2 regions of the Streptomyces sp. NPDC028308 genome follow, and region 1 is predicted to be linked to the other one. Evidence: predicted binding sites of a transcription regulator. Region 1 holds the regulator's gene; the other holds the start of a gene.
What was found. Region 1 encodes HspR, which represses chaperone genes until heat shock. Its sites were predicted from a motif close to TTGAGNNNNNNNNNCTCAA; they were not measured.
Positions count from the first base shown of each region.

Region 1 (5,196 bases):
CAGCTGCGTACGACTGGCGGCTCCGAGCGTCTCGGAGAGCCGGGCGATGTGCGCGCGGCAGGTGCGCACGCTGATGCCGAGACGCTCGGCGACCACGGCGTCCTGGTGGCCCTCCGCGAGCAGCGCCGCGATCGACCGCTCCCGGTGCGTGATCCCCTCGATGCCCGTCGAGGGCAGCGGCGCGGCGAGCGGGATGCCCAGCCGCCAGAGCCGCTCGAAGACCGTGACCAGGTAGTCCACCAGCGCCGGGTGGCGCAGCTCCAGGGCGATCGTGCGGTCCGCGTTGGCGGGGATGAACGCCACCTTGCGGTCGAAGACGATCAGCCGCTCCACGACCTCGTCGAGCGTGCGGGCCTCGGCGGCCTCCCCCATCAGCTCCATGTACGTGTGCAGGCCCTGGCCGTGCCGCGCCACATGGGTGTACAGGTCGCGCATCCGCACCCCGCGCCGGCGCAGCCCCAGCGCCCGGTGCAGCCCCTCCGACAGCTCGTCCTCACGGCGGATACCGCCCGGCTGCACCGTCAGCACCTCGGTACGGCACGCCTCGGTCGCCTCGTCCATCGCGGCCCGGATCCGGGGCAGTCCGTCGAGCACGCGGATCGCGGCGCCCTCGGCCGGCGCCCGGACGCGTCCGCCGAGCCCCGCGTACCACTCGAAGGCGGCCACCGCGTCGCCCACCCGCGACTGGCTGGCGGTGACCTCCTCGTAGACGCCGCGCAGCAGCCGCGTCATGACCTCCTGCGGGGAGGTCGGCACGAGCCAGCCCATGTCGTCGGGATCCGGGTGCAGCAGCGCCAGTTCGAGCAGGCAGGGCACCGCGTCGGCGTCCGAGCGCAGCACGCGGCCACGCCGTACGGCACGGGAATACACGCGGTCCCCGGCCTCGCACAGCCGGTCAGCACCGTGCGGATGCGTGTCCGTCCCGTGCCCCGCCATCTCCCACCCCTGGCTCCAAACTCCTGGCTCCAGCGTCTTGCGCGATGCAACGCCTCGGCGTCTTCCGCAGCGACACTATGCGCGGCCCGGTCCGCCATCGCAACACGCCTCTTTCCCGCGCCTGCCCCCGATCGCCCCGACAAGCCGGGACATGTCCCCACCTCCGCAACGGCCGCTTGCAACAAGCTGACGGTGCGGGGGTCGTACGCAACCGCGGCCACAAGTTCCGTCACCGGCACGGCGGAAGAGAGGTTTATGTCCCTGTGTATGGGGATTTCGCGGGTGCGCCGGAAGGGGCAGGAGGGGATACGGAGGTGGCCCGCGGCTGGCCGAAATGCTGCTGCCGGAGCGGTCGTCGGGCCGGGGCACGGGCACGGATCGCCGGCACGGGCACGGGCACGGGTCGCCGGGTGACGCGGCGGCACACGTCGGCCGCGGCGGAACGCGGGACCGCCCGCGCGCGGTGTTCCGCGGGCGGGCGGTGTCGGCGGGCGGGCGACCCCGGCGGGCGCCCGCGGAAAGCTAGTTCAGGCCGATCGCCGAGCAGTCCGCCTTGAACTTCGAGGTGCAGATCTGCTTCACCGTGTAGAAGCCCTCCTGCACGACGGTCTCCTCGATGTTCTTCTTGGTCAGCGCGACCACGGGGACCAGCTGCGCGGGGATGTTCTTCTTGGTGGGGCTGTCGACCTTGTCGCGGGTGAGGGCGTCGAACTCGATCGAGCGGCCCTGGACCTTCGCCACCGCCATCTGCGCGGCGGCGTTGGCCTCCTGCGCGTAGGACTTGTAGACGCTCATGAACTGGTCGCCCGACACGATGCGCTGCACGGCGTCCAGTTCGGCGTCCTGGCCGGTGACCGGCGGGAGCTTGGTGGCGCCGGTCTCCTTGAGGGCCGAGATGATCGCGCCCGCCATGCCGTCGTTGGCGGAGTAGACGCCGGCGATGTTGTCCAGGCCGACGGCCGTGATGGCCTGCTCCATGTTGGCCTTGGCGTTCTCCGGCTTCCAGTCCTTGGTGTCGAAGCGCTTGGCGATGATCACCTTGCCCTCCAGCTCGGAGAGGGCGCCGGCCTTGAACTGCGCGGCGTTCGGGTCGGTGACCGAGCCGTTCATCATGACGATCTTGCGGCTCTCCGCGCCGGGACCGAGCGCCTCCACGAGAGCCCTGCCCTGCACCTGGCCGACGAGTTCGTTGTCGAAGGAGATGTACGCGTCGATCGGCCCCTGCGCCAGGCGGTCGTACGCGATGACGGGGATGCCCGCCTCCTTGGCCTTGCGCACGGAGCCCGCGATGGCCTTGGCGTCGACCGCGTCGAGCAGGACGACGTCCACCTTGTCGGCCACCATCTGGTTGAGCTGCGCGCTCTGCCGCGCCGCGTCCTGCTCGGCGTTGGCGTACTCGACGCGGCCCTTGTCGTTGGTGAGTTCGGCCACCTTCTTCTCGATGATGGGGTAGTCGAACTTCTCGTACCGGGAGTTCTCCTTCTCCGGAAGGAGGAGGCCGACCGTGATGTCGTCGCCCTTCTTGGGGCTCGCGGAACTGCCGTCGTCGCCGATGCCGTCGACCACGCCGCAGGCGGCGAGCGGGACGGCCATGGCAAATGCGCCCAAGGCTATGGCAGTACGACGCATACGGAAACGGGTGTTCACTTCATGTGCCTTCCGGACGAGGGCGCAGCTTTGCGACCAGGTGGCTGAAAGCCAACGCGTCGATCACCGCAGCGTCAAGGAGTAACCACTTAACGAGATGGCAACGGACTTCCGTGTTCGGCTTGTGAAGGTACCAACTCGCCGGACGTGCGGGAACGTTGCACCCTCTCCACCTCGTGGAATGTTCGTGCGACCGCACGGACCGAACCGGCCGTCACGGACGGTAGTCACTTGCGTACACCGCCTCCCCGTGCAAGCCTGTTGCCTCACCTCTGTTATCGAACACCTGTTCCAAGTGGCAGGTGGAGGGAGGCCGGTCGTGAGGGGCGCACGAGCGACGGGGAGCGCGGTCTGGATCGGCTCGCTCATCCGCCGCTTCCCCGATCTCGTCGAGGAACCGGCCCGCGGGGCCCGGGACGGCCCCGTGAGCGCCCCGGACAGCGGTCCCGCCCACCCGGCGGGGCCGCACCTCGCGGACGCCGTACGCGACATCACCGACGGTGTGACCGAGCTGGAGGAGGCGGTCCGCGAGCGGCTCGGACTGCGGCCCGTCGCGCCCGCCCCGGTACCCGTGCGGCTGCGCCGCGTCGCCGGGCTCCTGGAGCGCATCGCCCGCGACCCGCTGCTCGCCGCGCACGTCGAGGAGGAGGCCCGGCGGATGGCGGCGCGCTGCGCCCGGGCGCTGGGCGACCCCGAGCCGTCGGTTCGGCTGCCGGGCCGCTGCCCGCGCTGCGGCGCGGCGTCCCTGCGGGCGTTCCCCGAGCGGAACGAGGTGCGCTGCGCCGACCCCGTCTGCGGCGCCCTCCCGGACGACGGCACGGACCGACCGTGAACCACTCCCTCGGCCGCCCCACGCACGTGCAGGGGCCCGGGAGGTCTCCCTCCCGGGCCCCTGCACAAGTGAGCGACGCCGTGACGGCTACTGCTCGGACGACCGCTTCGGCCGCCAGACCACCAGCGCGCTCGTCTGCTGGACGTCCTGGTACGGGACCAGGTCCCGGCGGTATGAGGCGTGGACGGCGGCCTCGCGCTGCTGCATCGCGGCCGCGGCTCCGTCGAGCGCCGACTGCATCTCCGCGACCCGGGACTGGAGCGCGGCCACCTGGTTCTCCAGCTCGATGATCCGCTTGATGCCCGCGAGGTTGATGCCCTCGTCCTGCGACAACTGCTGCACCGTACGCAGCAGTTCGATGTCGCGGGCCGAATAGCGCCGGCCCCGCCCGGCCGTACGGTCCGGGGAGACCAGGCCGAGGCGGTCGTACTGCCGCAGGGTCTGCGGGTGCAGGCCGGAGAGCTGGGCCGCCACCGAGATGACGTAGACCGGCGTCTCCTCGGTCAGTTCGTACGGATTGCGTCGACGGCCGATTCCGTCCATGGCGTCCTCATGCTCCCTTCGCGGCCTGGAACAGCTCCGCCCGCGGATCCTCCTCCGCGGTCGCCTCGCGATACGCCTCCAGCGCGTCGCGAGCCTTGCCCGAGAGGTCCTTGGGGACGGCGACCTCGACGGTGACCAGCAGATCGCCGCGGGTGCCGTCCTTGCGGACCGCGCCCTTGCCCCGGGCGCGCATCGTGCGCCCGTTGGGCGTGCCCGGCGGCAGCTTCAGGGTGACCGGCGGCCCGCCCAGCGTGGGCACACGCACCTCGCCCCCCAGCGCCGCCTCCGGGTAGGTGACGGGCACCGTGACGGTGAGGTTGTCGCCCTTGCGGCCGAAGACCGGGTGGGCGTCGACGTGCACGACGACGTACAGGTCGCCGGCGGGACCGCCGCGCTCGCCCGGGGCGCCCTTGCCGCGCAGCCGGATCCGCTGGCCGTTGCTGACGCCGGCCGGGATGCGGACCTGCATCGTGCGCGAGGACTTGGCCCGGCCGCTGCCCCGGCAGACCTCGCAGGGGTTCTCCGCGATCAGGCCGCGGCCCTTGCAGTCGGGGCACGGGTCGGTCAGCGAGAAACCACCACCCGATCCGCGGGCCACCTGGCCGGTGCCGACGCACGTCGGGCACACACGCGGTGTGCCGTTCGCGTCGCCGGTGCCCGAACAGGCCTTGCAGGGCGACTGGGAGGACATGCGCAGCGGCACCGTCGCGCCGTCCACCGCCTCCGTGAAGCTCAGCGTGACCTCGGACTCGATGTCCTGGCCCCGCCGCGGCTGGGTGCGGGCGCCGGTGCCCGCACCGCCGCGGTTGAACAGCCCGCCGAAGACATCGCCGATGCCTCCGCCGAAACCGCCCGCCGCGGTGCCGCCCTGGGCGCCGCCTCCGAAGAGGTCGCCCAGGTCGAAGTTGAAGGAGCCGCCGCCGGCGCCGGGACCGGGCCGGAAGCCGCCGTTGCCGAAGAGGGCGCGGGCCTCGTCGTACTCCTTGCGCTTCTTGGGGTCACCGAGGACGTCGTTCGCCTCGGAGATCTCCTTGAAGCGCTCCTCCGCCTTCGCGTTCCCCTTGTTGGCGTCCGGGTGGAACTCGCGGGCGAGCTTCCGGTACGCCTTCTTGATCTCGGCCTCGGTGGCGTCCTTGGGGACGCCGAGGACCTTGTAGTAGTCCTTCTCGATGAAGTCCTTGGTGCTCATCCTCGACGTCCCTCCTCCCTCGTGCGTACGTCAGCCCTCGTCCGGGCCA
Region 1 covers NZ_JBVHTO010000011.1:279,245-284,440, forward strand. Annotated here, with positions in the region: gene ACZ4VA_RS26285 (helix-turn-helix transcriptional regulator) at 1-936, opposite strand, end outside; gene ACZ4VA_RS26290 (sugar ABC transporter substrate-binding protein) at 1,459-2,565, opposite strand; gene ACZ4VA_RS26295 (hypothetical protein) at 2,903-3,415, shown strand; gene ACZ4VA_RS26300 (heat shock protein transcriptional repressor HspR) at 3,503-3,958, opposite strand; gene dnaJ (molecular chaperone DnaJ) at 3,966-5,147, opposite strand; gene grpE (nucleotide exchange factor GrpE) at 5,178-5,196, opposite strand, start outside.

Region 2 (5,196 bases), on a different contig from region 1:
GAGCGAGTGCGCCACGAACTGCGTGATCAGGAGCGTGGCGATCATCGAGAAGACGGTGATGAAGCGCAGCTCGGTCTCGGTGCGCACCGCGATCATCAGCAGACCGGTGGTGATGAAGACGGAGACCACGACCAGCGTGCCGAGCTTCGTCTTGATCGAGAAGGGGCGCACGCCTCCCCAGGGGCCCGCACCCTTGCGTCCCCCGGACCCGGTCATCACATCCGCCCCCTCACGAGGTCCCGATCAGCGGCCCGGCTCAGGGAGTCGGGGTCTCCAGCGCGTAGCCCACGCCGTGGACCGTACGGATCCGCTCGGCGCCGATCTTCCGGCGCAGGGCCTTGATGTGGCTGTCGACGGTGCGGGTGCCGGAGGCGTCCGCCCAGTCCCAGACCTCGGCGAGCAGCTGCTCGCGGGAGAGCACCGCGCGCGGGGTGTTCGCCAGGCAGACCAGCAGGTCGAACTCGGTGGGCGTCAGGTGCACGTCCTCCGAGCGGACGCGGACCCGGCGCTGCGCGTGGTCGATCTCCAGCTCGCCGAGCCGCAGGATGCCGCTGCGGGGCGTGGAGGCGGCCACCACGGCACGCTCCACGCGGCGCAGCAGGACGTGCACGCGGGCGGCCAGCTCCCGCATCGAGAACGGCTTCGTCATGTAGTCGTCGGCGCCGACGCCGAGCCCGACCAGCATGTCCGTCTCGTCGTCGCGGGCCGTGAGCATCAGCACCGGCACCGGGCGCTGGGCCTGCACGCGGCGGCAGACCTCCAGGCCGTCGAAGCCGGGCAGCATGATGTCGAGGATCAGCAGGTCGGGCTGCCAGGCCTCGGCGGTGTCGACGGCGGCCGGGCCGTCACCGGCGGTCTGGACGAGAAATCCCTCGGCTCGCAGACGGGCCGCGATGGCGTCGACGATCGTCGGGTCGTCCTCGACCACCAGCACCCGGCGCTGTGCGCCGGGTGTCGCCGCCGTGCCGTTGTGGGAGGTGTGTGTCTGCTCCATCGCCCGCCCCTGAAGTGTGCTTTCCGGAATCCGTGGGGTGATCCCATGACTGCGCTTGACGCTTGAATGATCGGCGTCAGGGAAGCAGAGTACGGGCAGTCACCACGGCTCGGCTATCCAGGCCTTACCGCGAGATGCACCACGTCGGGAACGCCCCGGGCAACGGGGATCTCTTCGGTACGCACCTGTTGGAATCCGGCATTCCGCAAGGTTCCTTCAAATTCCGGAGAGGGCTGCGCGGACCACACGGCGAGCACCCCGCCGGGCCTCAACGCCCTTGCGCAGCTTGCCAGTCCGGCCTGCGAGTACAGGCTGTCGTTGCCCTCGGTGACCGTCCAGCCGGGTCCGTTGTCGATGTCAAGGCACAGCGCGTCGTACGTGTCGGATGTCTCATTGACGTACGCGACGAGATCGGCCTCGACGACGGCGGTCCGCGGGTCGGCGAGGGCGTCAGCGGACAGGGCGGACAGCGGGCCCTCGCGGTGCCAGGCGATGACGGCCGGTTCGCGCTCCACGACCGTGATGCGGCCCCAGCGGGGATCGGCGGCGGCGTGTGCGAGCGAGAAGCCGACGCCGAGCCCGCCGATCAGCACGCTGGGCAGCGCGCGTCCGTCCAGGGCGTCGTACGCGGCGTCGACGAGCAGCCGCTCCGAGCGGCCGTCGGAGGTGTCCATCAGGAAGCAGCCGTTGGCGATGATCTGCAGCAGCCCTCCGTGGCGCCGCAGCACGACCTCGCCGTACGGGCCCTCCCGGCGATCGATGACCACAGGGGTGTCGTACGTGGCAGTCATGGCGCCCATCCTGGCATCAGCGGCGCCGCGGTCCCGCGGAATTATCCGGTGAACCGGGCGCTCGTCAGCGGCGCGTCCACTCGCCACCCCAGGGACTCGTACAGCGCCCGCCCCTCCGGTGTGCCGGCCAGGACTCCCGTGCCGGCGCCCCCGGCGACCGCCAGACCGGTGAGCGCGCGCATCACCGTCCGGCCGAGGCCCCTGCGGCGGTGCGCGGGGGCCGTCTCGATCCGGTCGAAGACCGCGGTCGCGCCGGTCGGGGCGACGTGCCCGTGCGCGGCCCACGAGCCGTCCGCCGCGAGGACGAGGGCGTGCCCGGCGCCGCCGCGCGACCAGGTGCGCAGCCGGTAGCCGTCCGGCAGCGCGCGTCCGCCGTCGGCCGCTCCCGGGTCCGCCGGGCCGGCGGTGGCCAGCGGGCCGGTCATGAGGAACCCCGGCTCCGGGTCCACGTGCCAGCCGCGGCCGAGCCAGGGCCCCACGACCCCCGGGTCCGCGAAGACCTTGAGCCACACGCCGGCCCCGGTCACCGTGTCCGCCACCTCGCGCACGGCCGACTCCTCGACGGCGTCCCCGGTCGCCGCGAGGACGTGCCGGGTCACGTGCTCCGGCAGTCCCACGTCGACCGTGAACCCCCAGGGCTCGACCGCGGGCGGCGCCGCCCCGCGCGAGACGACCCACCCGTCCACCCAGGCCCGTACGATCCCGGTCACCGCATCCCCCGTAATGGTCATTGGTCGTCATGGAGTATTACCTCTCGGACGGTACGCGGGTCCTCGCCCCGGGCGGCAGAGGTGATCGCTGAGAGCGAACGCGGCCCGGGGAACAATCAACGGCCCAGGCGCATTGAGTCGGCATAGCTCAACTTGACTGCCGAAGGGGAGATCATGGCTTCGACGTCCACACCGCTCACCCTGCCCGTGCTGCCGCTCGACGACGAGGTCGTGCTGCCCGGGATGGTGGTTCCGCTGGACCTGAACGACGCCGACGTCCGCGCCGCCGTGGAGGCCGCCCAGGCCGCCGCGCGGTCCGAACCGGGCAAGCCGAAGGTGCTGCTGGTGCCACGCATCGACGGGTCGTACCCGGGCACCGGCGTGCTCGGCACCGTCGAGCAGGTCGGCCGCCTGGCCGACGGCGACCCGGGCGCGCTGATCCGCGGCCGTGGGCGCGTGAAGATCGGCGCGGGGACCACCGGCCCCGGCGCCGCCCTCTGGGTCGAGGGCACCCGGATCGAGGAGACCGTGCCCGACCCGCTGCCCGGCCAGGTCGCGGACCTGGTCAAGGAGTACAAGGCCCTCGCCACCAGCTGGCTGCGCAAGCGCGGCGCCTGGCAGGTCGTGGACCGCGTCCAGGCCATCGACGACGTCTCCGCCCTCGCCGACAACTCCGGCTACTCGCCCTTCCTGTCCACGGAACAGAAGGTGGCGCTGCTGGAGACCGCCGACCCGGTCGCCCGGCTGAAGCTCGCCACCGAACAGCTCCGCGAGCACCTCGCCGAGCAGGACGTCGCCGAGTCCATCGCCAAGGACGTCCAGGAAGGCGTCGACAAGCAGCAGCGCGAGTTCCTGCTGCGCCGCCAGCTCGAAGCCGTACGCAAGGAACTGCGCGAGCTGAACGGCGATTCCCAGGACGGCGAGGAGTCCGACGACTACCGCGCCCGCGTCGAGGCCGCCGACCTCCCCGAGAAGGTCCGCGAGGCCGCCCTCAAGGAGGTCGAGAAGCTGGAGCGCGCGAGCGACCAGTCGCCCGAGGGCTCCTGGATCCGCACCTGGCTCGACACCGTGCTCGAACTCCCGTGGAACGAGCGCACCGACGACAGCGCCTCCGCGTACGACATCCAGGGCGCACGCGCGATCCTGGACGCCGAGCACGCGGGACTCCAGGACGTGAAGGAGCGCATCACCGAGTACCTCGCGGTGCGCAAGCGGCGCAGCGAGCGCGGCCTCGGTGTGATCGGCGGGCGGCGCGGCGGTGCCGTGCTGGCGCTCGTCGGACCCCCCGGAGTCGGCAAGACCTCGCTGGGCGAGTCCGTCGCGCACGCCATGGGCCGCAAGTTCGTCCGGGTCGCCCTCGGCGGCGTGCGGGACGAGGCCGAGATCCGCGGCCACCGCCGTACGTACGTGGGCGCGCTGCCCGGCCGGATCGTCCGCGCCATCAAGGAGGCCGGGTCGATGAACCCGGTCGTGCTGCTCGACGAGATCGACAAGGTCGGCTCCGACTTCCGCGGCGACCCCGCCGCGGCCCTGCTCGAAGTGCTCGACCCGGCGCAGAACCACACCTTCCGCGACCACTACCTGGAGGTCGAGCTCGACCTCTCCGACGTGGTCTTCCTGGCCACGGCCAACGTGCTCGAAGCCATCCCGGAGGCCCTGCTCGACCGCATGGAGCTGGTCCGCCTGGACGGCTACACCGAGGACGAGAAGGTCGTCATCGCCCGCGACCACCTGCTCCCGCGCCAGCTGGAGCGGGCCGGTCTGGAGAAGGACGAGATCACGCTCGACGAGAGCGCGCTGCGCAAGCTCGCCGGCGAGTACACCCGCGAGGCGGGCGTCCGGAACCTGGAGCGGTCGTTCGCCCGGCTGCTGCGCAAGGTGGCCGCCCAGCACGAACTGGGCGAGCGGGAGCTGCCGTTCACGGTGACCGACGCCGACCTGCGCGCGCTGATCGGACGGCCGCACCACGTGCCCGAGTCCGCGCAGGACCCGGCGGAGCGGCGGACGGCGGTGCCCGGTGTCGCCACCGGACTCGCGGTCACCGGCGCCGGCGGTGACGTCCTCTACGTGGAGGCGTCGCTGGCCGACCCGGAGACGGGCGCCGCGGGGCTGACCCTGACCGGCCAGCTCGGCGACGTGATGAAGGAGTCCGCGCAGATCGCGCTCAGCTTCCTGCGCTCGCGCGGGGCCGAGCTGGAGCTGCCGGTCGGCGACCTGAAGGACCGGGGTGTGCACATCCACTTCCCGGCCGGCGCGGTCCCCAAGGACGGGCCGAGCGCGGGCGTCACCATGACGACGGCCCTGGCGTCGCTGCTCAGCGGCCGCCTGGTCCGCACGGACGTGGCGATGACCGGCGAGGTGTCCCTGACCGGCCGGGTGCTGCCCATCGGCGGCGTCAAGCAGAAGCTGCTGGCCGCCCACCGCGCCGGGGTGACCACGGTGATCATCCCCAAGCGCAACGAGGCCGACCTGGACGACGTCCCGGCCGAGGTCCTGGAGAAGCTCGACGTCCACGCCGTCACGGACGTCCGCCAGGTCCTGGAACTGGCCCTCGCCCCGGCGACCAACACCGCGGGGGCGGAGGTACCGGTGGCGGCGTGACGGACACCGCCGGTCGAGGAAGGCCCGGGCCCCCAGGGGTCCGGGCCTTTCCGTGCCGTGGTGCGGGTGACCGGGGCGGCCCGGCCCGGGCGGCGGGGCT
Region 2 covers NZ_JBVHTO010000013.1:28,576-33,771, reverse strand. Annotated here, with positions in the region: gene ACZ4VA_RS28985 (HAMP domain-containing sensor histidine kinase) at 1-216, opposite strand, end outside; gene ACZ4VA_RS28980 (response regulator transcription factor) at 257-994, opposite strand; gene ACZ4VA_RS28975 (spermine/spermidine synthase domain-containing protein) at 1,108-1,785, opposite strand; gene ACZ4VA_RS28970 (GNAT family N-acetyltransferase) at 1,827-2,495, opposite strand; gene lon (endopeptidase La) at 2,670-5,096, shown strand; gene ACZ4VA_RS28960 (lysozyme) at 5,196-5,196, opposite strand, start outside.
Region 2: a site for HspR is predicted at 2,629-2,647, ahead of lon (endopeptidase La). Genes of this name have one in related genera too.